Linked DNA regions of Roseibium sp. Sym1. The protein of the gene in region 1 interacts with the protein of each later gene in a pairwise test. Links are inferred from orthologs where the notes say so. Each region holds a gene or a part of one and is shown on either strand. Other genes may lie near its edges. The genes, in order: O6760_RS30260 and topA.

What was found.
Region 2: the proteins of O6760_RS30260 (region 1) and topA interact in binary tests that used the Escherichia coli proteins (3 or more experiments, as listed by UniProt). The link is inferred for Roseibium sp. Sym1 from one-to-one orthologs.

Annotation. Positions count from the first base shown.
Region 1 is NZ_CP114786.1:6,596,168-6,610,682, forward strand. What follows is about bases 3,549-6,499. They hold O6760_RS30260 (IMPACT family protein), read left to right. Parts: upstream 3,549-4,725; coding sequence 4,726-5,274; downstream 5,275-6,499. Other genes in these bases: O6760_RS30255 (2'-deoxycytidine 5'-triphosphate deaminase), read left to right, coding at 3,582-4,718; O6760_RS30265 (ion transporter), read right to left, coding at 5,684-6,484. Outside these bases: O6760_RS30230 (alpha/beta hydrolase family protein), read left to right, coding at 1-376; O6760_RS30235 (hypothetical protein), read left to right, coding at 531-935; Co2+/Mg2+ efflux protein ApaG, read right to left, coding at 954-1,355; O6760_RS30245 (CDP-alcohol phosphatidyltransferase family protein), read left to right, coding at 1,516-2,133; O6760_RS30250 (O-succinylhomoserine sulfhydrylase), read right to left, coding at 2,130-3,329; O6760_RS30275 (autotransporter domain-containing protein), read right to left, coding at 6,767-9,979; O6760_RS33495 (DUF1127 domain-containing protein), read right to left, coding at 11,034-11,186; O6760_RS30280 (DUF1127 domain-containing protein), read right to left, coding at 11,696-11,920; O6760_RS30285 (Lrp/AsnC family transcriptional regulator), read left to right, coding at 12,068-12,529; O6760_RS30290 (transporter substrate-binding domain-containing protein), read left to right, coding at 12,846-13,724; O6760_RS30295 (sterol desaturase family protein), read right to left, coding at 14,469-14,515.
Region 2 is NZ_CP114786.1:5,580,484-5,595,261, forward strand. The notes cover bases 8,223-11,436. They hold topA (type I DNA topoisomerase), read left to right. Parts: upstream 8,223-8,524; coding sequence 8,525-11,236; downstream 11,237-11,436. Other genes in these bases: dprA (DNA-processing protein DprA), read left to right, coding at 8,223-8,336; rnr (ribonuclease R), read left to right, coding at 11,299-11,436. In the rest of the region: mdlC (benzoylformate decarboxylase), read right to left, coding at 1-1,462; O6760_RS25875 (metal-dependent hydrolase), read right to left, coding at 1,607-2,311; Holliday junction resolvase RuvX, read left to right, coding at 2,494-2,976; O6760_RS25885 (AEC family transporter), read left to right, coding at 3,052-3,978; O6760_RS25890 (aspartate carbamoyltransferase catalytic subunit), read left to right, coding at 4,121-5,077; O6760_RS25895 (dihydroorotase), read left to right, coding at 5,097-6,398; glycerol-3-phosphate 1-O-acyltransferase PlsY, read left to right, coding at 6,538-7,200; more of dprA, read left to right, coding at 7,197-8,222; more of rnr, read left to right, coding at 11,437-13,551; O6760_RS25920 (DUF983 domain-containing protein), read left to right, coding at 13,548-14,012; O6760_RS25925 (NUDIX hydrolase), read left to right, coding at 14,009-14,755. UniProt on the Escherichia coli protein: Releases the supercoiling and torsional tension of DNA, which is introduced during the DNA replication and transcription, by transiently cleaving and rejoining one strand of the DNA duplex.

The DNA.
Region 1 (14,515 bases):
CGGCATACCCATGTCCGAAAGCCGCTTCGCATTTGTCCGGCGAAATGCCCTTGCCGATTCCAGCGCCAGCCTCCAGCGCATTTCGGCACCCATTTTGACACTGCATGGCAGCGGCGATCTCAATGTCGACCCGGCCTATAATTCCGGCCACTACCGGGACTTCCTGGAAGGCCGCAACGATGCCAACCGTTTTCTGGTGATCCCGGATGGCAGCCACGCCCTCTTGAGAACAGCCCTCTTCAACCAGCAGAGGGATGGCGACATGCCCGCCTGGACCAAACTTGCCTTTGCACTGCTCGGCCGGAAGGCCTATGCGCCGGGAGCGCTGGACACCCTGACGGGCTGGATCCTGGAGCGGGCTAGAAAGGCCGGTTGAACGTCAACTGCCACTGAACGTTCAAATTGAAACGGTTTTGTTTGCCCTTCCCTAAAACACGGCCCCTTATGACCGTTTCAGGGGACGGGGAGCGGTGCCGGGCCAAGCCGGCCGCCTGCCTCCACCTTTGTGTCACCAGCAACGGGAACGGTGCATGAACAGTCAGGCTTTCGGGGATCAGGTCGGCGTGCGCTATCCCTTGCGGCGCAAACGGCAGCGTGTGTCTGTGCGGAGGCGGCGACCGATCGAAATGCGCACGATCCGCGTGCGCACCGGGCCCAAGCCGGTCAACTGGGGTCAAAGGCTGCTGATCGCCGTTGCTGGGTTCGTCTGCGGCCTGGCGGCAGACTCCCTGGTGATGTTCGCCGAACACCACTTTCACCTTGCCAAGGACCGGGATCCCGACCTTTTTGCCATCGTGCTCGGAACCGGCCTTGCCGGGCACACCCTCTACCTGGTCTTCGGAGCGCTCGCCGTTACGCTGCTGACGGCCTTCAAGCGCCGGAAATGGATCGTCTGGGTCCTGATCGGCTTTGTCGGCGGTTTGCTCAGCGTCTGAGCCCGACCGCTCGAGGGATCAGTTCAGGCTGTAGATCGCGTCCGGCAGGTCAAGGGAAAAGGCCGGTATGACGACGTCGAACGAGGACCCGTCCGGACGTTCCATGGAATAGAATCCGGCCATGATGCCGCTGTCGGTCGACAGGGGGCAGCGTGAGGAATACTCGTAGGTTTCGCCGGGCTCGATCACCGGCTGCTCGCCGACAACGCCTTCGCCGCTGACTTCTTCCTGGCGGCCGATCCCGTCCGTGATCTGCCAGTAGCGCGTCTTCAGCTGCACGGGTTCGCTGCCACCGTTGTGGATCTCGACCATGTAGGCCCAGACGAACTCGCGCTCTTCCGGCAACGATTCATCGTCCAGGTAAAATGGCTCGACCGAGACTTCGATCCCTTCGGTGATGGCGCTGTAACTGCCCGACACGTTTGTTCCTTTTGCCTTCAGGCTTACGTTCCGGAGGCGCTTATAGGGCGAATGACACAAGCGTGAAAGAGGGTTGTTCATCCCTCACCCGGATTTGCTTGTGATTTGCGGAAGGATTTTGCATGTAGACGGCACAATCCAAACAAAGTTGATCCGCCCCATGTTCGATGCCCGCCTGCGCCCCCTGATCGACCCGCCGCTCAACCGCGCGGGCCTGATCCTTGCCCGCGCCGGCGTCGGAGCGAACACGGTGACGCTGGTCGGCTTTGTCCTGGGCCTGGGCGCTGCCCTGGCGATTGCACTCGGACATTCCTTGCCGGGGCTTGTGCTGATTGCGCTCAACCGCCTCGCGGACGGGCTCGACGGGGCCGTTGCCCGCGCCAGCCGCAAGACGGATCTCGGCGGCTATCTCGACATCACCCTCGACTTCTTCTTCTACAGCGCGATTCCGCTGGCCTTTGCGGTCCAGAACCCCGAGGCCAACGCCCTTGCCGCCGCCGCCCTGCTCGCCAGCTTCTACGCCAACGGATCGGCCTTCCTCGCCTTCGCCATCATGGCGGAAAAGAACAGGCTCACAACCGCCGCCCAGGGCTCGAAATCGCTCTATTACATCGGCGGGCTGGCCGAGGGCACGGAGACCATTGCCCTCTTCCTGCTGATGGCGCTGCTGCCCGGCTGGTTCCCGGTGCTCGCCTGGGGCTTTGCCGCCGTCTGTTTTGTCTCCGCCGGCGCAAGGGTGCTGATCGGCGTCCAGGCGCTGCTAATCCACGGCGACTAGATCGCGCCGAGTGCCTTTTCGACATCCTCCAGCAGATCCAGCGGATCTTCCAGGCCGATCGACAGGCGCAGCAGGCCGTCGGAAATGTCGAGTTCCGCGCGGGCTTCCTCGCCGATGGACTGGTGCGTGGTGGTCGCCGGATGGGTGATCAGGCTCTTGGCGTCACCCAGATTGTTGGAAATCTTGATGATTTCCAGCGCGTTGGTGAAGCGGAACGCCGCTTCCTTGCCGCCGTCGATCTCGAAGGCCAGCATGGTCGAGCCACCGCTCATCTGGCGCTTGGCGACGTCGGCCTGCGGGTGGTCGTCCCGGCCCGGATAGATCAGCCGGGAGACCTTCGACTGGCCTGCCAGGAAATCCGCAACCTGGCCGGCGGTCTCGGTCTGGCGCGCGACACGCAGCGGCAGGGTTTCCAGGCCTTTCAGCAGCACCCAGGCGCTGAACGGGCTCATGTGCGGGCCGGTATGCTTGATGAAGGGCATCACCTCGTCGGTGATCCATTCCTCGTCGGACAGGACAACACCGCCGAGGCACCTGCCCTGGCCGTCAATGTGCTTGGTGGCGGAATAGATGACGACGTCCGCGCCGAATTCCAGCGGCGACTGGTAGAGCGGCGTCGCGAAAACATTGTCGACGATCAGCCGGGCACCGGCTTCCTTGGCTATCGCCGAGACAGCGGCAAGGTCGATTACCTCAAGCGTCGGGTTGGTCGGGCTTTCCAGGAACAGCGCCTTGGTGTTCGGACGGACGGCGGCCTTCCACTGGTCGATGTCGGTGCCGTCGACCAGCGTGCTTTCCACGCCGAAGCGCGGCAGCAGGGTCTCGCAGATATAGCGGCAGGAGCCGAACAGGGCCTTGGCGGCGATGACGTGGTCGCCGGCCTTCACCGACGCCATCAGCGCCAGGTTGACCGCGGCCATGCCGCTGGCCGTGCCGCGCGCGGCCTCCGCGCCTTCCAGCGCCTTGATACGGTCCTCGAACATGGTGACCGTCGGGTTGGCATAGCGCGAATAGACGTAACCCGGATCGTCGCCGTTGAAGCGTGCCTCGGCGGCCTCGGCATCGCTGTAGGTGAAGCCCTGCGTCAGGTAGATGGTTTCCGACGTCTCACCGAAGGGCGAACGCATGGTGCCGCCATGGACCAGATTGGTTGCGGGACGCCAGTTCTTGTTTCCGGTCTTGGTGATCTCAGTCATCTTCTTCCATGCTCCAAACGCAAAAAACCCCAGCCTCAAGACCGGGGTTTGCACCTCCGGCCTTTTTAGCGACTTGTTTAACGTGGCTGCAAGCCGGCCGGCCCAAATCACCACGAAGTGCCCTTGTCCTACGGGATAAAGCCGCGGGGGTCAATCTTCTTTGGCGAAAACAGCTTCCCACGCGCAAAGCCGGTTGGCGCGGCGGGCCGCATCCGTTAAGGACGTTAGGAAGGATTATCGCGGGAATTCTCGATGAATATGACAGTGGGGCAGGTCTTGAACGGAAGCGCATCTCTTAAGACCGAGGGCATTCTGCCCGAGCGGATCATTCACGCCATGTTCGCCGCCGGCGAAATTGCCGCGGCCGCCCCGCCGGTCGACGGCCAGGTACAGCCCGCCAGCCTCGACCTGCGCCTCGGCCGGGTGGCCTACCGCGTCAGGGCGAGTTTCCTGCCCGGACCGGCGATCAAGGTGGCGGACCGGCTCGAACAGCTCAAGCTGCACACGGTCGACCTGTCCGAGGGCGCCGTTCTGGAAACCGGATGCGTCTATATCGTGCCGCTGCAGGAAAGTCTCGCGCTGGCCGCCGACATTTCCGCGACCGCCAACCCGAAGAGCTCCACCGGCCGGCTCGACGTCTTTACCCGTGTCATCACCGACAACGGCCTTGCCTTCGACACCATTCCCGCCGGCTACACCGGTCCGCTCTACGCGGAAATCTCGCCGCTGACCTTCCCGATCCTGGTGCGCAGCGGTTCGCGGCTCAGCCAGATCCGCTTCCGCCGCGGCCAGTCGCTCATTCCCGATGCCACGTTGGAAGAGGTGCACAGGGCGCACACGTTGATGAGCGGCGGCAACGAGCGCATCGGCAACGGCGTGCAGCTCTCCATCGACCTGGAAGGCACCGGCGAGGGCAGTCTGATCGGCTACCGCGCCAAGCAGCATTCCGGCCTGATCGATGTCGATGTCGTCGGCGCGCAGGACGTGCTCGATTTCTGGGAGCCGATCTACCGGCGCCAGCGCTCCGAACTGATCCTCGATCCGGATGCCTTCTACATCCTGGTCAGCCAGGAAGCGGTGCATGTGCCGCCGGACTATGCCGCCGAAATGGTGCCGTTCGACCCGCTGGTCGGCGAGTTCCGCGTCCACTATGCCGGCTTCTTCGATCCCGGCTTCGGCCATGCGGGTGCCGGTGGCGTCGGCTCGCGCGCGGTTCTTGAAGTGCGCTCTCACGACGTCCCGTTCATCGTCGAACACGGCCAGACCATTGGCCGGCTGGTCTACGAGCACATGGCCGAGCGTCCCGAGCGGCTCTATGGCGAGGGCATCGGCTCCAATTACCAGGGCCAGGCGCTGAAGCTGTCCAAGCATTTCCGGACGCCTGCCTGATCCGGACATGGCCCTGAAAACCGTCACCCGCGAATATGAAGGCTTCCTGGAAGACAGGAAGTCACGCTTCCTGGCGCATCTGGTCCCGGTGGACGACTTCGACCGGCGTCTCGAGGAATTGCGCAAGGAACACAGGAAAGCGGCCCATATCGTCACCGCGCACCGGCGCCTGCTGGAGGACGACCGCATCGAGGAAAGCGGCAAGGATGACGGCGAACCGGCCGGCACCTCCGGCATGCCGACCCTCCGGGTCCTGCAGGGCGCGGAGCTGATCAATTGCGCGGTGCTGATCGTGCGCTATTTCGGCGGCACCAAGCTCGGCGGCGGCGGCCTCGCCCGCGCCTATTCCGGCGCCGCCCAGGATGCCATCAACAACGCCAGGCTGGTGCCGTTCCGGAAGATCCTGACCCGGACCGTCAGCGCGGACTTCGCCTCAAGCTCGGACCTGGAAGGACGGATCGAAAGCCTCGGCTTGACGGTGCTTGCGCGCGACTACACCGAAGACGGCGTGACGCTGACGGTGGAGGGGCCGGACGAGGTGCTGGCGAAGCTTTAAGCCGGCCCACCATTTGTTCCGTCTTGTTGAACACGCTCCGTCGTCGTCCCATGGCTCGACCATGGGCCTGCCTTCGACGGGATCGGGGGACCCATGCCGTTGCGTATCCCAAACCAATGCGATTGCTGTTGGCCACTGTCACGGCATGGATTGCCGGATCAAGTCCGGCAATGACGAAGATTGAGGGGTTTGAGTGCGGGGCCACTCCTTCGAGACAGCGCTGACGCGCTTCCTCAGGATGACGCAGAAGGAATGGCACAATCACAGGGGCGCAACACATTCTGCGTCATCCTGAGGAGCCGCGCAGCGGCGTCTCGAAGGATCGGCCACATTCTCAACGGCCCTCACAAAACGCCGCGGCTTGGCGAGGGGTTTGTCGTAAAACGGCCAAGACCGAGATACAAGCGCCTCACGCCCTCTGGCCGCCGACCTCCGCCTTCAGCTGCCGCAGCTCCGCCCGGAGCGCCTTGACCTCTTCCAGGATCAGTCCGGTGTCGTCGTGGATCGCCTGGCGGTTGGCGTCGGCTTCCGCGTCATGCTCCTCCTGCATCGCCGAGACGATGATACCGATGAAGAGGTTCAGCACCGTGAAGGCCGTGCACAGGATGAAAGGCACGAAGAACAGCCAGGCCAGAGGATAAGCCTCCATCACCGGCCGGACGATGCCCATGGACCAGCTTTCCAGGGTCATGATCTGGAACAGGGTGTAGAGCGAGGCGCCAAGGTCGCCGAACCATTCGGGAAAGGCCGCGCCGAAGAGCTTGGTCGCCATGACGGCGAAGACATAGAAGACCAGCGCCATCAGCACCACGATCGAGCCCATGCCCGGCAGGGCGGCGATCAGCCCGCCGATGACGCGCCGGAGTGACGGCACCACCGAGATGAGGCGCAGAACACGCAAGATCCTGAGCGAGCGCAGCACGGAGAGATTGCCGGTCGCCGGCATCAGCGAGATCGCGACGATCAGGAAGTCGAACACGCTCCAGGGATCGCGGAAGAATCTCGGGCCGTGGGCATAGAGCCGCAGCACCAGTTCGACCACGAAGATGCCCAGGATGGTTCGGTCGACCAGCACCAGGAAACCGCCCATGTCGGCCATCACCGACGGACTGGTCTCCAGCCCGAGCGTCACCGCGTTCAGGACAATGATCCCGATGATGACAAGTTCCCAATTGCGCGAGGTGACCAGCGCCTTGACCTGATTCCGCATGTATCTGACCCGATTGTCCTGCCAAACGCACGGCTTCGCGCCGCGCCGGGCGGAACATGGCGATTTTAATGCCGCAGTGCAAGATCAGGAGGAACGGGAAAAGCGGCTTTCCCGCAGACAAGCCAGCTTGACAGCTTCGGCGCTTCGGCGCAGAAAGCTTGAACGGTCCGGCACGGACCATAAGCGGGTGTAGCTCAATGGTAGAGCAGAAGCTTCCCAAGCTTAAGACGGGGGTTCGATTCCCCTCACCCGCTCCAGACGCTTTCCCCGTTCAAATAGCCTTTAAAACCGGAATGTCAGATTGGCCTTGACGTCGTGCAGGTTGCTGTCGCCGGAGAGATAGCCGTCATAAGCAACGCCGAGCGTGGCGTTCTCTGTCAGGTCGAGATCCAGCCCGGCATCGATGGTCAGGACGTCGCGCGCGATGGGGGCGCCCCAGACCGAAAAATCCGCACCGCCGGCGAAACTGTTTTGAACCGAGGGATTCAGGGCACCGAAGGCGTGCTGCCAACCGAGGCCACCATGGACCTTCAGGACCGCCTGACCGAGATCGAAGCTGCCGCCTGCACGCAGGCCGAGGGTGGAGAATGTGGCCGAGGAATTGGCGGCGTTGACCGTCAGGGCGGCGGCGCCGCCGCTTTCGGTGAAGCCGTCCGTGTGCAGATTGACATGGGCCAGGCCGGCAAAGGGCTCGAGCGCATAGGCGCCGAGAGCAACCTCGTAGCCGGCTTCGGCGAAGGCCTGGAGGGTTCGGCCGGTATAGTCCGCCGACAGGCTGTCGGAGAAGTTGCCGACCGTGACGCTGCGGTTGGTGTCGATGCCGTGCCAGGCGTAGGAGCCGCCGAACCGCAGGGCGAGTGCGTTGACGTGGGTGGAGCCGTAAAGTCCGAAGAGATAGCTGTCCACCGTCGACGAGGACGCGCGCGCATTCACATCGACCGATGCCCTCTGGTATCCGCCCATCAGGCCGAGATGGACGGCTTCGCCCAGAACGCCGTCGGCGCCGGCCAGGAAGCCGCCCGACGAACTGGAGACGCCCGCCGTGTTCCCCGTTGCGGACCAGTCCCCGAAACCGCCGAGCGCGGTGATCCAGAGCGCGCTGCCCGCTGCGGAAAAGCTGTCCCCGTAGGTGGCGGTCTGCGCCGTGCCGCCGCCCGGTTCCACGTCGATCGTGCCGAGCCGGGTCATGACGCCCCGGCTCCGATCATAGGCGGCGTTGCGCAGGAAGCGAGCGTCCTCGATCAGAACCGTCGAGAGGGACGCGTGGATTTCGCCCGACAGGTCGTCATAGGCCGCGCGCGCACCTGAAGCGCTTTGCGAGATGACCGCCGCGTACAGGCTGGACCCGGTGTCGATATCCTCGAGGGCGGAGGCCGTTTTCAGCTGGTTGAGGGTCTGGGCGGCGCTTGTCAGGTCCGCGTCGTTGCGGGTCAGCGTCAGGTAGACATTCAGCGTGTCGTAGCTGAGCGCCCCGTCCAGGAAGGCAAAGTTCTCATTAAGCGTGCCGAAGGTCCCGGTGATGCCCCCCGCCGCGGTCAGGATGGTGTAGGTCGATACGGCCGCATAGCTGGAGCCGTCGTCCGTGCCGTTTTCGGCAAGCACGGTGACGGAGGCGCCGCTGTCAAGCGTCGCGGTTCCCGATGCGGAAATCAGATCGTTGTTCGTACCCGCCGTGGTGCCGCCGTCATTGACCTCGACCTCGTAGTCCGAGCCGCTCGCGAAAGAGACATTGCCGGAGACGGTCGTCGTGCCGATGGAATTGCCCGGCGCGAAGGTACCGCCGGACTGAACGCTGACGGACCCGACCGTGCCGGTTCCCTGAAGCCTGCCGCCGCTGACGGTCACATCACTGGCAATGCTGCCATTGACCGCGAGGATGCCGGCCTGGATATCGGTTGCCCCGGTATGGGTGCTCGTTCCGGAGAGCGTCAGTGTTCCGGAGCCGGTCTTGGTGAGTCCGAGCGTCCCCGAGCCGTCCTCGAGGCTTCCGGAGAAGGTGGTGGAGCTGTTGTCACCGCCCGTCGTCAGCGTGGCACTGCCCGCCGTGCTGGTGGTGACCGTTCCCGCACCGGCAAGGGAACCGATCGCGTTGGAAAAACCGGCGAGATCAAGGGTCGCGCCTGACGCCACTGTGACTGCCGAATTGCTGCCGAAGGCGGAAGTGGAACCTGCCTGGAGCGTGCCCGCGCTGACAGCGGTTGCGCCTGTGTAGGTGTTCGTGCCGGAAAGCGTCAGCGTGCCGGAGCCCGATTTTGTCAGGCCGCCGGATCCGCTGACGGTTCCCGACAGGGTCGCGGTGTTGCCGTTGGTATCAACCGTTCCGCCGGCGCTGCCAAGGCTTGCGTCCGTGTCGAAATCAAGACCCGTACCGTTGACCAGCAGCGTGCCGCCCGTGAAGTCGGCAGACGTTCCCGTGCAGCGGAGCGCCGCACCGGCGTTGGCGACAAAAGTGTTGCCGCTCGCCAACAGGGTGTCGCCGTAGCCACAGATGCTCGGGTGCAGGGGCGAGTCTCCGGTACCGACCGATGCGATGGATGTCAGAAAACCGGTTGAAGAATCGATGCTGTAGGCGGTGATCTGGTCACCAGCGCCCTGAGAACTAACATAAAGGTAGGCCCCATCGGGCGACACAGCGACACCGTTGGTCGAGGGCCCCACTGTATAGATCGCCACTGATGTGTTCGTTGCCGCATCGATGACAGTGAGGTTTCCGCTCGACCGGTTGGCGACGTACACAAAGCTTCCATCCGGGCTCGTCGTGACACCGTCGGGCCCGAGACCGTTTGTGGCGCCGAAGCTCAGGCTGAGGGTTGCGGTCACGGTGTTCGTTGCCGTGTCGATGACCGAGACAGTGTCATCAGAAAAATTGCTCACATAGACCTTGGATCCATCGGGACTCACGGCCACCCCGAGCGGCTGATCGCCGACGGAAATGCTTGTCGTGACAGTGTTCGTGGCCGTGTCGATCACATTTACCTGGTCCTTGAACTGGTCGACGACATAGAGCGTCGAGCCGTCCGGGCTTATCTCCAGATCCCTGTTGCCGCTTCCGGCACCCGTGTCGATGCTTGTGCCGGCCGTGAGCAGACCCGTGACCGGATCGGCGGTAAAGGTCGTCACCTCGCCATTGCCATTCGCCGTGTAGAAGGTCATCCCGTCCGGACTGGCGACCATGCCGGACGGCTGGGTTCCCGCGGCAATCGTCTGGACAACCGTCTGCGTCGCCGTATCGATGACGCTGATCGTGTTGGACGACCTTGCGGCCACATAGGCGAAGGCCTGGTCCGGACGGACATAATTGAAGAGCAGCGTAAACCCGAGGCTGCCGATCGTGGTGGTCGCCGACAGTGTTCCGTCGTTCTGGGTCGTATAGACGCCGACCGTGTTGTCGTTGAAATTCGGAGAATAGACGAGCAGACCTTCCTGCGCCTGAGCTCCCGCAGCTGCCAGTCCGGCTATCGTGGTGGTCAACAGGAGCAGGGAAAAATGTCGCATCTGATCTTTCGGAGCTCGCGATTCAAAGGCGGGATAGCGCTCTTTGCGCGAACGATCAGGAAACCGGCCCCGCGCCTCTTCGTTGCACAGCCTAGCATCAATTTCGAACCAAACGGAAGGAAATCACGACACCCACCCGAACCGCAGCAAGTCTATCAACATGAATTCCCAAGAAGAAACGACGTGGGACGCGCCGGCAATGCATACATAATCTTCAGGATGCGCTTGCCAAAACTGCGCACGTCAAGACCTGCAGATGAGCTCTGTACGCCCGGAAAGAAGGCAGACACCACACTGGTCCGGCACGGACCAAAAACGTGTGTAGCTCAATGGTAGAGCAGAAGCTTCCCAAGCTTAAGACGGGGGTTCGATCCCCCTCGCCCGCTCCATTTTTTCACTTACGCAAATTCAGAAACGAGAAATCCGCTAAATGAACAGTGGATTTTTGAGCCAATTCTATTCCAGTGCCGCAATTTGCAACACAATACCAAGGGGATTCAAGTCCATATCCAACGATAGATACCACAGAACTAATTTTTCATTTTTAGATTTAAATGGTTCCACCTAATTAATCTAAAACTATTCGTCACTTTTCCCACTGAAGCGCACTTGAAATCAAAGGAGCCAGAAAAACGACAAAGAGGAAGCCACACACCCCCAAGCAAAACATTTGCGAGTAGAACCTGTTTCTCCCTGTCAGTGGAACATCACCACCCGGGTCTCCATCGAAAACCTTCAGAGCGCCCTCACGCTTTTCTTCAAAATTCCAACCGTTGGCACGATAAAAAAAGATATCATACAAAATACACTTCGCGATATACGCAAGTAATGCAAACAATAATAGATCAACGCATAGAAATGCGATAAAATCTCTCGTGCTCAGCATATAACCTCACAATCGTTCTATGTATTTCCCCGTTCACCATAGGGCAAATTCAGGGCAACAAAATCAAGTTAAGTATTCGCTGAGTGCTTAGCACATTCCGGATACACTCGATAGCTCGACCCAAAAAATGGATATGTGCGCGAAACTCGCTACCTCATGCGCGGCCTTTCACCGCCACTCCTCCCCCACAGCCGGCGTCCCCGGCACATCTTCTCGGCTGAGCCCGATATCCTCCAGGAGATAGTCCGGCAGTTCGGCCAGATGCGCCCGGTCGCGACGGCGGCGCAGCAGGCGGGCGCAGATTTGCCGGGCGCGCCACAGTGCGCGTTACGGTGCTTTTCTATAACAGTGGCAAAAATTATCTTGGATCCGCCACTATGAATTACTCCAGATTTTCAAAATACCTTCTCGCTACCTCTAACTTAATCTCTAATTTAGAAGCATCAGCCTGAACTATTTTCGCACTCAAGCTCATTTGTCAGCTTCGTTGTTGTTTCTATCTTCCCTTCCTTTACCCATTCGGAAAACCCTATCGCCATTTAAAAACAACATAGGCTGAACCAAACATCACAATAATAAAGGCAAAATATTCATCGTAGGGTTCATTTAGAAAAACATCAGAAAACATTGATATTGCTACGAGCAAAACCACAAAAAAGAAAAATTTTAAATGCTCTTTCATTTTTTTCCCTTTAATACCATTTGGTTGACTCCCAACATCACCACCCCGCCGCACCAGCAGGCGGCCCGGTCACAGCCCTCCATCCGGTCGCGTCGGAAATGGACTGTAACCTATGTAAAAGATCGGGCAATTGCCCGAAATCTTCGAATCACCGCCACCCCTCCCCCACCGCAGGCGTCCCCGGCACATCGGCACGCGTCAGCCCGATATCCTCCAGGAGATAGTCCGGCAGTTCCGCCAGATGCGCCCGGTCGCGTCGGCGGCGCAGCATGCGGGCGAAGATTTGCCATGCGCGCCGCAGTGCGCGTGACGGATTGAGTTGGGACGCAGGTTTTTCTGCAGCAATTTTTGAGATCAGGATCTGGTCGGTCATGGTCTTGCTCCTTCGAGGATCGATGAAACAAGCCTACGAGACTGCCTTGCGATTGGTGCGTGATCTTCGCACTAAATGGATTTTCTGTCGCATATTTTCCTGATCTGCGATAATTTCTCTCGAATTCGAGAGAAAAAGCAGGTTCCCATGGATCTCGACGATTTCGATCACCAGCTGTTGCGGCTGCTCAGCCTGGATGCGCGACAGACCGGCAAGGAGCTGTCCGGGAAGGTCGGCCTGTCGCCGGCGGCATGCCTGCGCCGGGTGCAGCGGCTTCGCGAGATCGGCGCCATCCGCAAGGAAGTCGCCATCCTGGCACCGGAGGTGACCGGAACCACCGTCACGCTGCTGGCCATGCTGGAAATGATCCGTGGCCAGCCGGAACGGAACGCGCGGGCGCGCGAGAGGCTCTTGAGACTGCCGGAAGTGAAGAAGCTCTACCATGTCACCGGCAAGGCCGACCTTGTCCTGACCATCGAATGCGCCTCCATGGAAGACTACGCCGCCTTCACCGAGCGGCATTTCTATGCCGAGGAGATCAAGGGCTTCGACACGATCGTGGTGCTGAGGTCCTATGATCCGTTGGAAGAAGCCGGGGCTGGACTTTAGGCGAAAAGACAAGCTCAGCCACACACACCTGGCGTCACCCCGGACAAGCGAGGCGCCGATCCGGGGCCCACTCGCGATGCCGCTTGTCGAAGCCATCGTTTTTGCGCGGCAGCGTTTCAAACAGCTCGGCGCTCTGGAAATGAGTGGGCCCCGGGTCGCGCGTTGCGCGCCCGGGGTGACACCGAGGTTTGTGGCGAGGCTTTCTACCCTCTTCCAAAGAGCGGGCTGACAAGCGCCGCCGGTTCACGATATTCTGCCGCAGCGATTCCCGGTTCTTCTGGACCGGCCTTGACTTGATACGGAACGGGACGGCCGCGTGCCATTTTCATTGCCTCTTCTGCGGAACCTTCGCCGGCTGACGGCCGGGCTGCTGGTTCTCGCCGGTGCCGCAGCCATTACTGCGAACCTCGTCGCACCTGCCTCCGCCCAGGAACCGGACGTCCGCGTACCCAATTTCTGGGACCCGAAGGCGGTGCATGACCGGCCGACCACCATTCCCGACAAGATCCAGTTCCTGGCGATCGACAACTACCCGCCTTTCGTCTTTCGCGACCCGCAGGGGCGGCTGACCGGGTTCAATGTCGATCTTGCCCGCGCGCTCTGCCAGGAGCTCGGCAGCTCCTGTGCGCTCCGGATCAAGCTGTTCGACATCCTGATGCCCGCGCTCGACGAGGAAGAGGGCGACGCGATCATTGCCGGACTGTCACGCAAGCGCGCCGCCGGACGCGGGCTCAATTTCACCGAGGATTACCTGAAACTGCCCGCCCGTTTCATCGTGCCGGCGGACAAGGCGGAGACGTTCGACGAGCAGGCCCTGACGGGCTTGAAAATCGCCGTCGTCGAAGGCTCGCGCCACGAGGCCTTTGCCACCCGTTTCTGGCCGGAGGCGGAAATTCTCGGCTTCGAAAATCCGCTGGACGCCCGTGACGCGGTGAAGTCCGGCGCGGCGGACGCCCATTTCGGCGACGGCCTCAGCCTGTCCTTCTGGTTGCCGAGCGAGGCGGCCGACGGCTGCTGTGCCTTTGCCGGCGGCCCCTGGCTGGAGCCGGGCTATTTCGACGAGGGCATGGCGATCGCGACCCGCGCCAGTGACCCGGAACGCGCCGCCGCCCTCACCTACGCCCTGCGCCAGCTGCACCAGAAAGGCATCTACCGCGAACTCTACCTGCGCTATTTCCCGCTGAGTTTTTACTGATTTTCTGCGTTTTTTGGACGAACCCGGCCTCGCAGCCGTTGATGCGTGCCTGCAGCCACTCCTTGGACGAATGTGCACCCGGTGTCACCCCGGACAAGCGCAGCGCAGATCCGGGGCCTATTCGCTGAACCACTTGCTGAAGCACCAGACTGCGTCTCCGGCGTCTCTGGTGCCCCAACAAAAGCTCTGCGAACGAGTAGGCCCCGGGTCTCGCCTTGCTCGCCCGGGGTGACGCCGAAAGCCCGGCCAGGTCCGCGGCCTGATCCCCCACCTCCTTGGACAGGGCACGGCGGCACCTGGCTCCCTCTCCCGATGGGAGGGTTGGGGTGAGGGAACAAATGCCCAAGAACTGCTGAAAAGTCTGCTCCCTCACCCGGACCTTCGGTCCGACCTCTCCCAATGGGAGAGGTGACTTTGGCGACCGCGGACAGAATTTCTGTCAAATGCGATTGCCCTGCCATAAGCGGGAGGGAGACGATGGCGGCACCGCTTGGGCGAAAACAAACGTGTCGCCGTTCATCCTGCCGAGCACTTGCCTGACCACCCGGCAGGGCCTGATCCCCCTCCCCCTTGTGGGGAGGGGTTAGGGGTGGGGGTCTTGCTGAATCCGGATTTGCGAGGTCGTTCTCGGCTCGTCTGTACGGCTGCGCCGCTCCCCCACCCTTGGTCCCTCCCCACAAGGGGGAGGGAGACGATGGCGGCACCGCTGCGGAGTCACAACAACAGTTGCCGGCATTCCGGCGGTCAGCGGTCCGGCGCCTTCACGTCCTCCTCGCCGCGTTTCTGCTCGT
Region 2 (14,778 bases), 1.0 Mb from region 1 along the record:
GGGCCTCGATATCAAGACCGGGCAGATCCAGCCCGGGCACATTCGGCGTTTCCTCGAGGATCGCGAACTCCTTCAGGATCGCATATTCGCTGTTGCGCATGGCGACGAAGACAACATGTGCCTCTTCCTGAACACCGGTGTAGATGCTCTGGACCGAATATTGGAAAGACCCGTCGCCGATCACGGCGACAACCGGACGGTTTCGGCCGCTATCCGCCTCGGCAAGGGCGAGACCGACCGCTGCCGGCATGTCCCAGCCAAGCCCTCCGGACGCAAAGGTGTAGAACGTATCGGGCGTGTTGATCGGGATCTGGCGTTCCAGCTCGATCACGTTGGACGGCGATTCCTCGACCAGCACGAAGTCTTGCGGAAGCGCGTCCCTGACAAGGCTGTAGACCGCATCCGGTGTAAGCGGCAGCACCGAGAGGTCCGGTACCGGCGCCGGCTCCTTGGTGTAGGGATTGGCCTTGTGCGGCCGTTTGTCCAACAACGGCAGGATCGCCTCGAAGAACAGCCTGGCATCGGAGACGAGACTGTCTCCGACCGGAGCCTTCGCCGCCATGTCCGGATCATCCGTCACCTGTAGCAGCCCTGTTCCCGCCGGCAGGTAATCCCCGGGTACGTAGGGATAATAGCGGAAGACCGGGGCTCCCACGGTCACGACGAGATCGTGCCCCTCCAGGCGCTTGCAGATCGGACCGATGGCCGAGGGCAGCGTTCCGGCATGCAGCCTGTGACTTTCCGGGAAGGGTGTCCGCTCCGCAAACGGAGCGGTCAGGACCGGTGCCGACAGGGCTTCCGCAAACGCGATGCCCTCCTCCCAGGCCTGCGCCCGCGCGATGTCGGAGCCGTAAACAAGAACGGGATTGGTGGATGCGGAAATTCGCTCGGCGAATTCCCTGATCCGGGCCGGGTCCGCGGCGGAGCGCAAGGCCACTGTCCTTGCCACGGCAGGCCCTTCCATTTCCTGATCCCAGTCATCCAGAGGCAGGGACAGGAACACCGGGCCACAGGGCTGCTGAACGGCTGCAGCATAGGCCCGCATGAAAGCCGCAGGCACATCCTGGGCCCGGGACGGTTCATAGCTCCACTTCACCCAGGGCTGCGGCATCAGCGTCGCGTTGATGTTGGTCAGAAGCGGCTCGAGCAGCAACATGTTCCGGGTCTGCTGGCCGGCGGTCAGGATGAGCGGTGTCTTGTTCTGATAGGCCGTCAGGATACAGCCCATCGCATTGCCGAGACCGGCACCGGTATGCACGTTGACGATGACCGGCTTGCGCAACCCCTGGGCCATGCCATCTGCAATGCCGACCACACTTGCTTCCTGCAAGGAAAGCACATAGCGAAAATCGTCCGGGAAATTCTTCAGAAAGGTTTCTTCGGTGGATCCGGGATTGCCGACGATGGTCGTCAGGCCCAGGTCCCGCAGCAAGTCAAACGTAACGTCTTTTACCGTCGGCATTTCAACCCTCCTGAAAATGAGGCCGGCCAACGCGAGGCTCAATCAGCTCAATTGAAATGCCCCCGGGCTGCGGCTTTGCAAAACCAATCCGAAACTCCAACTTTTATCGCCTTCCAGCATCTGCCCCCGACAGAGCCAGACTTGTCAGACCGTGACAGTCCCACCGGGCTTCAATGCCGGCACCTTGCCGCTATCGGGCCCGAGCGCCTCCAGAAATGCGTCCGAGGTCGGGTCGATGATCGGGAAAGAGCCATAATGGCACGGCACGATCGTGTGGAAATGGAAAAACTTCCGGCAAGCCAGGGCGGCCACCTTGCCGCCCATGGTGAAACGATCGCCGATCGGCACGATGCCGACCTGCGGCCGATAGATCTCGTTGATCAGGGCCATGTCGGAGAAAATATCCGTGTCGCCCATGTGATAGAGCACCTTCTGACCCGGCACCTCGATGATGACGCCATGGGGATTGCCGAGATAAATCGCTTCGCCGTCGGTCTGCTTGGAGGACGAATGGACCGCCATCGTGAAGGCGACCTTGAACGGCCCGGTATTGACCATGCCGCCCGAATTCATCGGATTGATGTTTTCAATCCCCTGCCGGGTGGCCCACATGCAGATCTCGAAATTGGAGGTCAGCTGCGCGCCGGTCTTTTTCAGGATCTCGACGGCATCCCCGATGTGATCGTCATGTCCATGGGTAAGAACGACATGCGTCACGCCGTCGGCGACCCGATCCACCGTCAGATCGTCCGGAAAAGAAGGATTGCCGGTGAGAAACGGATCGATCAGGATCGACGCGCCATCGATTTCGATCTTGAAGGCGGAATGTCCGTACCAGGTCAGTTTCATCGATGTCTCCAGGACTTCGTTGGATTGATGCCGAACTTAGCAGCCTCTTCCCAGGCTCAACAAGTGATTGCGTCAATCAACTTACACGCGCTCCAACTCGCAATTGGTGTCTGATAGACTTCTGTCTGCCGGTCCGGCGCAATCTTCTGGAACAATTGCCAAGGGCCTGATAAAGCCACGCCATGGCAAACGACCCCGCGCTCCCCCTTGAAGACTTCATGGCCACCGTGCCGGCCAACACCCGGCTGATCGGGCTCGATCTCGGCACCAAGACCATCGGCCTCGCGCTCTCCGATCTCGGCAGGGGCATCGCTTCTCCCATGGAAACGATCAAGCGCAAGAAATTCACGCTGGACGCGGAAAAGCTGCTGGAAATCTGCGCGAGGCAACAGGTCGGCGGCATCGTGCTCGGTCTGCCGCTCAACATGGATGGCAGCGAAGGCCCGCGGGTCCAGGCGACCCGCGCCTTTGTCCGCAACCTTTCCCAGAAGACGGAGCTGCCGATCACCTATTGGGACGAGCGGCTCTCGACGGCCGCCGTCACGCGCACGCTGCTGGAAGCCGATTCCAGCCGGGCCAAACGCGCCGAAGCCGTCGACAAGATGGCCGCCGCCTTCATCCTGCAGGGCTTTCTGGACCGACTCGGGTTCATGGGATTAGAGTAAGCTCCCGCCTCACCGTCCGGCTTCGGCAATGACACCGGGCCGCGACCTTCGGTTCGCAGTTGAAAGTCCTGAACAATGCTAACCACGCTGTCCGCCCTCGTGCCGGTGATCCTGGTGATTGCCTCCGGCTATCTGATCGCGCGCACCGGCCTGATCACGGGAGAACAATGGCGCGGTGTCGAACGGCTGGCCTATTACGCCCTCTTCCCCGCCGTGCTGTTCCGGACGATCTCACAAGCGGATTTCAACAGTTTCCCGACCCTCAACATGGGCGGCAGCCTGCTGGCCTCGATCTTTGCCATGGCGCTTCTCCTGCTGCTTGCGAGAACCGCCATCGAGCGGATCTGGGGCATTGGACCGGCCAGGTTCACGTCCATCTTCCAGGGCACCCTGCGCTGGAACGCCATGATCGCCCTGGCGATAGCCGACAATGTGGCCGGAGACATCGGCCTGGCCATGCTCGCCGTCGCCATGGTGTTCATGATCCCGGTGCTGAATGTTGCCAGTATCGTGGTGCTGTCGCGCTATGCCAGTGGCACCACGCCGAGCGCCGCCAGGATCGCCCGCGATCTCTACACAAACCCCTTCATTCTCTCGATTGGCGCGGGTGTCATCATGAATGTCGGCGGCCTCGCCCTGCCGTCGATGATCGACGAGACGCTGGAAATATTTGCCCGCGCGGCCCTGCCCATCGGCATTATCTGCGTCGGCGCCGGGCTTGATCTCGGCTCGCTGCGCCGTCCCGGCCCGGCCTTGACCATAGGCACGTTCCTGCGGCCCCTGTGCATGCCGCTCTTCGCCTTTGCCTTCGCCAGTGCCTTCGGCGTCAGCGGACCGGCGCTCGCCGTGGTCATCATTGCGAGTTCGGTGCCCTGTGCCAGCAACTCCTTCATCCTGGCGCGGCAAATGGGCGGCGATGCCAAACTCATGGCGGAAATCATCACGTTGCAGACGCTGGCGGCGACCGTGACCATCCCGCTTGCCCTGCTCCTGTTCACCTGACTTTCCGGCCTGCCTGCATTACCGGCTTGCCCGCGCATATTTTGTCCAGCCGTTCAAATATTTAGCCGACATGTGGACAGCGGGCATGAGCCGATTTCACCGCTTGTGCAGTTCCCAAAAGCCCCTTATAGGGATGATCTCGATGACCGTGACAGATACCCATCGAGACAGCCCCTATCCCCATCGTCACCTTTTGGGCATTGAGGGCCTTCACCCCCACGAAATTCTGGGCCTGCTGGACCGTGCCGAGGAAGCCGTCGAGGTTTCCCGCCAGATCCACAAGCGCAAGCATGTTCTTGCCGGGCGCACCCAGATCAACCTGTTCTTCGAGAACTCGACCCGGACGCAAAGTTCGTTCGAGCTGGCCGGCAAACGGCTCGGCGCGGACGTCATGAACATGGCCGTGTCCCAGTCGTCGGTCAAAAAGGGCGAAACCCTGATCGACACGGCCGCGACGCTGAACGCCATGCATCCCGACCTGCTCGTGGTTCGCCATCACGCCGCCGGCGCGGTCCATCTTCTCGCCCGCAAGGTCAGCTGCTCGGTGGTCAATGCCGGTGACGGGCCGCATGAGCACCCGACCCAGGCCCTGCTTGATGCCCTGACCATCCGCCGCCACAAAGGCAAGATCGCCCGTCTGACCGTAGCGATCTGCGGCGACATCGCCCATTCCCGGGTTGCGCGCTCTAACATCATCCTGCTGAACGCGCTTGGTGCCCGGGTGCGCGTGATCGCGCCCTCCACCCTGCTGCCTTCCGGCATCGCCCAGATGGGCGCCGAGGTTTTCACCAGTATGAAAGAGGGGCTCGCCGGAGCTGACATCGTCATGATGCTGCGCCTGCAGCGCGAACGCATGAACGGTGCCTTCGTGCCGTCCGTGCGCGAGTATTACCGCTATTTCGGCCTCGACGCGGAGAAGCTCTCCTATGCCAGCGAAGATGCCCTGGTGATGCACCCCGGACCGATGAACCGCGGCGTCGAGATCGACGCCTCGATCGCCGATGGAGCCCAGAGCCTGATCCGCGAACAGGTAGAGATGGGCGTCGCCGTGCGCATGGCCGTGCTCGAGGCGCTGGCTGCCAACCTGCCGAACAACTGACGACCAGAGGAACGACAAAGTGGCTCTCGACACACCCAAACCTCTGGTTCTTTCCAATGCCAGGGTGATCGACCCGGCACGGGAACTCGACGCGCCCGGCTCGGTCATCATCGCCGACGGCACGATCCTCGCGGCCGGTCCGGAAGCCGCCAACCAGGGTACGCCCTACGGCGCGGAAATCGTAGATTGCAAGGGGGCGATTGCCTGCCCTGGCCTGGTTGACTTCTGTGTTTCGGTGGGTGAACCGGGCGCGGAGCACCGTGAGACCCTGGCCAGCGCGTCCAACGCCGCAGCCGCCGGCGGCGTCACCACGATCTGCACCATGCCGGACACCGATCCCATAATCGACGATCCGGCCCTGGTCGACTTCATCCTGCGCCGCGCCCGCGACACGGCCAGCGTCAACGTGTTGCCGCTGGCGGCCCTGACGAAAGGTCTCCAGGGTAACGAGATGACCGAAATCGGTCTGCTTCAGGAGGCCGGCGCCGTTGCCTTCACCAACGGGCACAAGTCGGTCAAGAACGCCCAGGTGATGCGGCGCATGATGACCTATGCCCGCGACTTCGGCGCGCTCGTGATCCACCACACGGAAGATCCGGATCTGGCGGGCGGTGTCATGAATTCCGGCTTGAACGCGAGCTGGAAGGGCCTGTCCGGCGTGCCGCGCGAAGCGGAAATCATCATGCTGGAACGGGATCTGCGCCTGGTCGGCATGTCCAGGGCAAAGTATCACGCGAACCTGATCACGACCGCCGACAGTGCCGACGTCATCCGCACCGGCAAGGCCCGTGGCCTCGACATCACCGCGGGCATCTCGATCAACCACCTGACCCACAACGAAAACGACATCGGTGCCTACCGAACCTTCTTCAAGATGTCGCCTCCCTTACGCGACGAAGACGACCGCCAGGCGATGATCGCCGCCGTTGCGGACGGCACCATCGACATCATCTGCTCCAACCACGACCCGCAGGATGTCGAGACCAAGCGCCATCCCTGGGCCGAGGCCGAGGACGGCGCCATCGGCCTGGAAACCCTGCTCGCCGCCGCGCTTCGTCTGTATCACTCCGAACAGGTCGACCTCGTCACCCTGTTGGCCACGATGACCAGCCGTCCGGCGGACCGGCTCGGCCTCGAAACCGGACGGCTCGCCAAGGGCGCCCCGGCGGATGTCACGGTGTTCGACCCCGACCGCCCCTGGGTCCTGGAGAAAAGCGCGATCCGCTCGCGGTCCAAGAACTCGCCCTTCGAAGATGCCCGTTTCTCGGGCCGTGTACTGCGCACCGTGGTGGCCGGAAAAACGGTCTACTCTCACGCCTGACCCGCCGTCGCCTGGAACAAACTCGTTTGGTGCCCAATGCCGGACTTGATCCGGCAATCCATGCCGTTACAGTGCGATGAAACAAAGGCCGTGCGCACCGCGCGCGCCAACAAGAAACGCGCCACTGGGGGAAACCTGCGTGCCTGATCCGATCAGCTGGGAATTCGCCTGGCCCTATTATGTCGCCGCCCTCGCCTTCGGCTACCTGCTCGGCTCGATTCCGTTCGGGCTGATCTTCACCCGCATGGCCGGTCTCGGCGATATCCGCAAGATCGGCTCCGGCAACATCGGCACTACCAACGTGCTGCGCACGGGCAACAAGGCCGTCGCCCTGGCAACCCTGCTCGGGGACGGCTTGAAGGGCACGGCCGCCGTACTCGCCATCAACCATTTCTATGGTCAGGAAATGGCGTTGATCGCGGGCCTGGGCGCATTTCTCGGTCATCTCTTTCCGGTCTGGCTGAAATTCAGGGGCGGCAAGGGAGTTGCAACCTATCTCGGCATCCTGCTCGGGATCTTCTGGCCGATGTTCCTGCTGGCGGCCGCGATCTGGATCGCCATGGCCGTCGTGTTTCGCTATTCCTCCCTGTCCGCCCTGACAATGACGCTGCTGACACCGGTGCTGCTGTGGCTTGTTTTTCATCAGGTCCAGATGGCCGAGATGTTCGTGCTCCTGACCGTTCTGGCATGGGCCAAGCATCACGAGAATATCAGCCGCCTGCTGCGCGGACAGGAAAGCAGGATCGGTTCAAAGTCAAAACCCGCACCGGACGCCTCCGTGTCCGGTGACGGAGGCGCGTGAGCGGCCCCGCGGACGATAAAACCAGACGCCTCTCCGAGGCAGACCGGATTGCTTGGCTCCGGCTAATACGCTCCGAAAACATTGGACCCGTCACCTTCACAGACCTGCTGGACCATTGCGGCACCGCGCAGGAGGCGCTTGAGCGTTTGCCTGAACTTTCGCGCCGCGGCGGACGCAGGAGCTACAGGCTCTGCCCGCTCGAAGACGCCGAAGCCGAACTGAGCGCCCATGAGCGCGTCGGGGCTCGGCTGGTGGCGCTCGGTGACGACGACTATCCACCGCACCTCAGGCACATAGACGGTCCACCGCCTCTCCTGTCGGTTGTGGGCGGCGATGCCATCACCCGGGAGCGCATGATTGCCGTTGTCGGTGCCCGCAACGCCTCCCTGTCGGGCCGCAAGCTCGCGGGACAGTTTGCGCACGGACTGGGTGGGGAAGGTTTCGCGGTGGTGTCCGGCCTCGCCCGCGGCATCGATACCGCCGCCCATGAGGCAGCACTGAACACAGGCACGGTTGCCGTTTTTGCCGGCGGCATCAATGTTCTCTATCCACCCGAGAACGATCGGCTGCTCGCCGCCCTTCTCGATGCGGGCGGGGCCGCAATCAGCGAAATGCCCTTCGGCTGGAAGCCGCGCGGTCGCGACTTTCCACGCCGCAACCGCCTGATTTCAGGATTGTCTGTCGGCGTTGTCGTGATAGAGGCCGCAAAAGCCTCCGGCTCCTTGCACACCGCGCGTTATGCGCTGGAGCAGAACCGGGAAATCTTCGCCGTGCCGGGGTCTCCGCTCGACCCGCGGTCCGAGGGCGCCAACAGGCTGATCCGCCAGGGCGCAACGCTGGTCACGTCGACGGCGGATATTCTGGAAAGCCTGTCCGGCCGCCTCGAACCCGCGCTGCCCTTCGCTCCGAAATTGTTCCGCGAGCCTGAGATCAACACGCCCCGGGGACCGACGGATCCGGACACAAGGCTGCGGGAACGTGTTCTCGGCGCCCTCGGACCGGCGCCGGTGGACCTTGACGAACTGATCCGATTTGCCGACGGCGACGCCCGCTCCATCCACATAATCCTCCTGGAGCTCGAGCTGGCGGGGCGTGTGGAACGGCATCGCGGCAACAAAATCTCCGCATTGATGTGAGGCTTCGAATTATCTTGAATCTCAGTGGATAACCCGTATCTGGAGCGGATGGCTTGACCCCGCTGCCTCAAAGGTCCATTTGACACGCGGCGCGTGATCCTTGATCGTCTGCGCCATCAGATCAGTTGCAAGATCACCTTCTCCACCGGACGGGGACTCCGTTTCCGGCAAAAATATTTTGGGTAAGAATGAACGTCGTCATTGTGGAATCGCCGGCGAAAGCCAAGACGATCAACAAATATCTAGGCTCCGACTACACGGTCCTGGCCTCCTACGGTCACGTGCGCGACCTGCCGCCCAAGGACGGCTCGGTGCAGCCGGACGACAACTTCGCCATGAGCTGGCAGGTGGATTCGAAATCCCAGAAACGCCTCACGGAGATCGCGAACGCGGTCAAGGAAGCCGACCGCCTCATTCTCGCGACCGACCCCGACCGCGAAGGCGAAGCGATTTCCTGGCACGTTCTGGAAGTTTTGCAGAAGAAGCGCGTCCTTAAGGACAAGCATGTCGAGCGGGTCGTGTTCAACGCCATCACCAAGAAGGCGATCCTGGAGGCGATGGACAATCCGCGCCAGCTCGACACGCCGCTGGTCGACGCCTACCTTGCGCGACGCGCGCTCGACTACCTGGTCGGCTTCACGCTGTCGCCGGTCCTGTGGCGCAAGCTGCCCGGCGCCCGCTCCGCCGGCCGTGTGCAATCCGTGGCCCTTCGGCTCATCTGCGACCGGGAAATGGAGATCGAGGTCTTCAACCCGCAGGAATACTGGTCGATCTTCGCCAACATGAAGACACCTGCCGGCGACATGTTCCAGGCGGGGCTGACCGGCTTCGACGGCAGGAAGATCGGCCGCCTCGACATTACCAACGAGGCGGATGCCACCACCATCCGCACCATGCTGGAAAGCGCCAGCTTCAAGGTCGACAGCGTCGCCTCCAAACCGGCGAAGCGCAATCCGGCCGCGCCCTTCACCACCTCGACGCTGCAGCAGGAAGCCTCCCGCAAACTCGGTTTTGCCGCATCACGCACCATGCAGGTTGCGCAGAAGCTCTACGAAGGCATTTCCATTGGCGGGGAAACCTCCGGCCTCATCACCTACATGCGTACCGACGGCGTGCAGATTGCCGGTGAAGCCATTGCCGCCGCCCGCTCGGTGATCGGCAAGGATTTCGGTGACAAGTATGTCCCCGAAAAGCCGCGGGCCTATTCCTCCAAGGCGAAAAACGCACAGGAAGCCCACGAGGCCATCCGGCCGACCGATCTGTCCCGCCGCCCCAAGGACGTTGCCCCATTCCTCGACCAGGACCAGGCCAAGCTTTACGAGCTGATCTGGAAACGGACGATGGCCTCGCAGATGGAATCGGCCGTTCTGGAACGCACCACCATCGAGATCCTGGCCGATGGCTCGGGCAAGCGTGCCAACCTGCGTGCCACCGGCTCCGTCGTGCGTTTCGACGGTTTCCTGGCGCTCTACCAGGAAAGCCGCGATGACGACGAGGACGAGAATTCCAAGCGCCTGCCCGCCGTCGACGAAGGCGCCGCGCTAACGGCCGCCTCGGTCGACGGCAAGTCGGACGCGATCGAAGCCTCGCAGCATTTCACCACACCGCCGCCGCGTTACACCGAGGCGAGCCTGGTGAAGAAGATGGAGGAGCTCGGCATCGGACGGCCGTCCACCTATGCCTCCACGCTGCAGACGCTGCGTGACCGCGACTATGTCGAGCTTGACAAGAAGCAGCTGGTGCCGATGGACAAGGGCCGCATCGTCACAGCCTTCCTGGAGAGCTTCTTCCAGCGCTATATCGAGTTCGATTTCACCGCGAGCCTGGAAGAGCAGCTCGACAAGATCTCCGCGGGCGAGCTGTCCTGGCAGGATGTGCTGCGCGACTTCTGGACCGGCTTTTCCGGCGCTGTCGACGAGATCAAGGACTTGCGCGTCGCCCAGGTCATCGATGCCCTCAACGAGCTGCTCGGTCCGCATATCTTCCCGGCCAAGGAAGACGGCTCCGATCCGCGCAAGTGCCCGACCTGCGACAGCGGCCAGCTGTCCCTGAAGGTCAGCCGCTGGGGCGCCTTCATCGGCTGCTCCAACTACCCCGAATGCGGCTACACCCGCCAGCTGGGCAAGCCGAACGGCGAGAACGGCGATGCCGACGAGGGTCCGAAGGTGTTCGGCACCGACCCGGAAAGCGGTCTGGAAGTATCCCTGCGCACCGGCCGGTTCGGTCCCTATGTGCAACTCGGCAACGAGGCCAAGCCGAAGCGGTCCTCGCTTCCCAAGGGCTGGTCCGCGGCCGACATGGACCTGGAAAAGGCGCTGCAACTGCTGTCACTGCCACGCGAGGTCGGACCGCATCCCGAAGACGGCAAGATGATCACCGCCGGCATCGGCCGCTACGGTCCGTTCGTGCTGCACGAGGGAACCTACGCCAACCTGTCCACGCCGGACGAGGTCTTCTCCGTCGGCATCAACCGTGCCGTCGATGCCCTGGCCGAGAAACGCGCCAAGGGTGGAGGCCGCCGCGGTGCCGCGGCGACGCCGCTGAAGGAACTGGGCGAGCATCCGGATGAAGGCGGGCCGGTCAACGTCTATGACGGACGCTACGGGCCATATGTCAAGCACGGCAAGATCAATGCGACCCTGCCCAAGGACAGCGATCCGACGGCGGTCACGCTGGAACAGGCGCTGGAGCTGATCGCTGCCAAGGCCGCCAAGGGCGGCACCAAGAAGAAGGCCGCCGCGAAGAAACCCGCCGCCAAGAAGACCGCTGCCAAAAAGGCCAACGGCGAAGACAAGCCGGCGACGAAGAAAACGGCCTCCAAGAAGACGACCGCAAAAAAGGCCGAAAAGGCCGAGGTCGACACGTCGTCCGAAGAGGTTCCCTGGGATGATGCCACTTGAGCGCAAAACGCATTAACACGCGCAAACATACCAAACGCAAACACGCCAAGGTGCCCGGTGAAATGCCCTCGCGCGAGGACATTCTCGCCTTTGTGGCCGACAATCCGGGACGGGCGGGCAAGCGCGAGATTGCCCGCCATTTCGGTATCGTCGGCGGTGCCCGGGTCCAGCTGAAAAAGATGCTCAAGGACCTGGCCGATGACGGCCTGGTCGAAAAGCGCAACAAGCGCATGATCCGGCCAGGAGACCTGCCGCCCGTGTTTGTCGCCAGTCTGGGAGCGCGCGACCGCGACGGTGAACTTCTTGGAACACCGGTCGACTGGGACGACGAAGCCGGCGAGCCGCCCAAGATCCTGATCCTGACAGGCAAGACCAAGGCGACCCAGCCGGGTCTTGGCGACCGCGTATTGATCCGCCTGACGGAGGCGGAGGCAGGTCCGGAGGCGGCATACGCCGCCCGGGTCATCAGGGTGCTGGAAAAGAAACAGGGGGCCGTCCTCGGCATCCTGCGCAAGCGCGACGGCGACAGGCCGCCCTATCTGGAACCGATCGACAGGAAGCAACGCGAGCTGGACGTCGACCCGACCGACCTCAAGGACGCCGACGACGGCGACCTCGTCAGCGTACAGGTATCCCGCTCAGGTCGATACGGACACCCGCGCGCGTCGATTGTCGAGCGCTTCGGCTCACTGAAGTCGGAAAAGGCGGTCTCGGAAATCGCCCTGCAGTCCCATGGCATACCGCATGTCTTTCCGGCGGCCGTCGAGGCCCAGGCCGAGAGCGCCAAGCCGGTCGAAACGCTCGGCAAGCGCGAGGACTGGCGCCAGATCCCGCTGATCACCATCGATCCGCCCGACGCCAAGGACCATGACGACGCGGTCTTCGCGGAGGCCGACGAGGACCCGCAGAACGAAGGCGGTCACATCGTCTACGTCGCCATCGCAGATGTCGCCCATTACGTGACCCCGGGCTCGCCGATGGACAGGGAGGCGAACCTGCGCGGCAACTCGGTCTATTTCCCGGACCGGGTCATTCCGATGTTGCCGGAGCGGATCTCCAACCAGCTCTGTTCGCTCCGGGAAAAGGAAGACAAGCCGGCACTCGCCGTGCGCATGGTCTTCGACAAGACCGGCCGCAAGACCGGCCACACGTTCCACCGGGTGCTGATGCGCTCGGCCGCCAAACTGTCCTACATCCAGGCGCAGAAGGCGATCGACGGTGTCACGGACGAGAAGACGGAAACGATCCTCGACGGCATCCTGAAGCCGCTCTGGGCGGCTTACGCGGTGCTGCAGAAGGGACGTGACGCGCGCGAACCGCTGGACCTGGACCTGCCGGAACGCAAGATCAAGCTGAAGGAAGACGGCACGGTCGACCATGTTTACGTGCCCGAGCGGCTCGATGCGCACAAGCTGATCGAGGAGTTCATGATCCAGGCGAATGTCGCGGCGGCAGAAACCCTGGAGAAGAAAAAGTCTCCCCTGCTCTACCGGATCCACGACGCCTCGACGCCGGAGAAGCTGGAAAGCCTCAAGGATTTCCTGTCCACGCTCAACATGAAGCTGCCCTCCTCCGGCGGCCTCAGGCCCTCGGTGTTCAATGGCATTCTGGCGAAGGTCAAGAACACGCCCCAGGCACATCTCGTCAACGAGGTGGTGCTGCGCAGCCAGGCCCAGGCAGAATACGCGCCGCAGAATATCGGTCATTTCGGCCTCAACCTGCGTCGCTACGCCCACTTCACCTCGCCCATCCGCCGTTATGCCGACCTGATCGTGCACCGGGGTCTGATCTCGGCGCTCGGGCTTGGCAAGGACGGACTTCCGGAGGGCATCGAAGGCAAGCTGGAAGCCATCGGCGCGGAAATCTCCGGAGCGGAACGCCGCGCGATGCTGGCGGAACGCGACACGATCGACCGGCTGATCGCCCTGTGGATGAGTGACCAGATCGGGGCAACCTTCCAGGGACGCATCGCCGGTGTCGTGAAATCCGGCCTGTTCGTGCGTCTGGAAGAGACCGGTGCAGACGGCTTTGTGCCGGCCTCCACCATCGGCCTGGATTATTACCGATACGACGAAGGGTCGCATGCCCTGATAGGTGACAAAACCGGCGAGACCTACCAACTTGGCGATCAGGTCGAGGTCAGGCTCGTGGAAGCGGCACCCTTTGCCGGAGCGCTGACTTTCGAAATGCTCAGTCACGGACGCAATGCCGGAAAGCGCATTCGAAAGGGAGCTCCCAAGGCCCGGCGTGGTCCGCCCAAGGGCAAACGCGGCCCGGCCTCCTCGAAAAACAAGGGTCGAAGGAGATCTTCGTGACGGTCCGTTACGAAATGCACGAGAAACTGGAGGCGCCCGAAGCGCCGGCCGAACGGCCACGCCGCAAGGTGCTGGCCGCCATGCTTCGTGGCGCACAGAACCGCTGCATGAATTGCGGCAAGGGCCATATCTTTGACGGTTTCCTGACAAGCTGTCATGCCTGTTCCGTATGCGGCGAAGAAATCCATCATCACCGCGCGGACGACGCCCCGCCCTATTTCACAATCACCATTGTCGGCCACATTGTCATTCCCGCTCTGCTGCTGGTCGAGGTGCTCTGGCGTCCCGCCCTGTGGATCCACATGTCGCTCTGGGTGCCGCTGACGCTCCTCCTGTGCTTCGGCCTCATGCGGCCCATCAAGGGCGCCCTGATCGGTTTGCAATGGGCGCTCTATATGCACGGGTTCGATCCGGACGCGGAAGACGACCTGCCGCCGATGCCTGCCGAAAGGACTTCATGACCGGCTCATTTGAAAAACGGTTGGCCAAGGACGAAAAGGCGGGCGACTTCCCGTATATCCGGCCGAAGGATGCGGCGACGCTTCTCATTCTGGACCGGGATACGTCGGGAAAGGTGCGCCTTCTGATGGGCCGGCGGCATATGCGCCACACGTTCATGCCGGGAAAATTCGTCTTTCCCGGTGGCCGGGTCGATCCGTCGGATTCGCGCGTCGCCAATGTCCTGCCCTATCATCCCGATGTGGAAGCCAAGCTGTTCAAGGACCTGAAGAACGCCAGAACGGCTGCCCGCGTGCGTGCGCTTGCGCTGGCGGCAATCCGCGAGACCTACGAGGAAGCCGGCGTCTTCGTCGGGCGGAAGGCCTCAGACACCTCCCTGCGCCTCGGAGCCGGTTTTGAGGCATTTGCGGAACGCGGCATCCAGCCGGACCTCGGCGGCCTGCGCCTGATTGCAAGGGCGATCACACCACCGCAGCGCCCGAGGCGCTTCGACACCCGTTTCCTGGCCGTGTGGGCCGATGCCGTTGCCGACCGGTTGCCGGAGGGCCACGGCCCGTCCGGCGAGCTTGAGGACTGCGCCTGGCTGACCTTCGATGAAGCCCGCGAGAAGGAACTGCCGATGATCACCAACAAGATCCTTGGCGATCTGGAGGACCGGCTGGCGGCCGATCCGGACCTGACGCCGACAACACCGGTGCCATATTATTTCTTCCGCAAGGGCGGTTTTGTGAAGGACGAGATCTGAACATTCGCGAATTCGGTGAACGA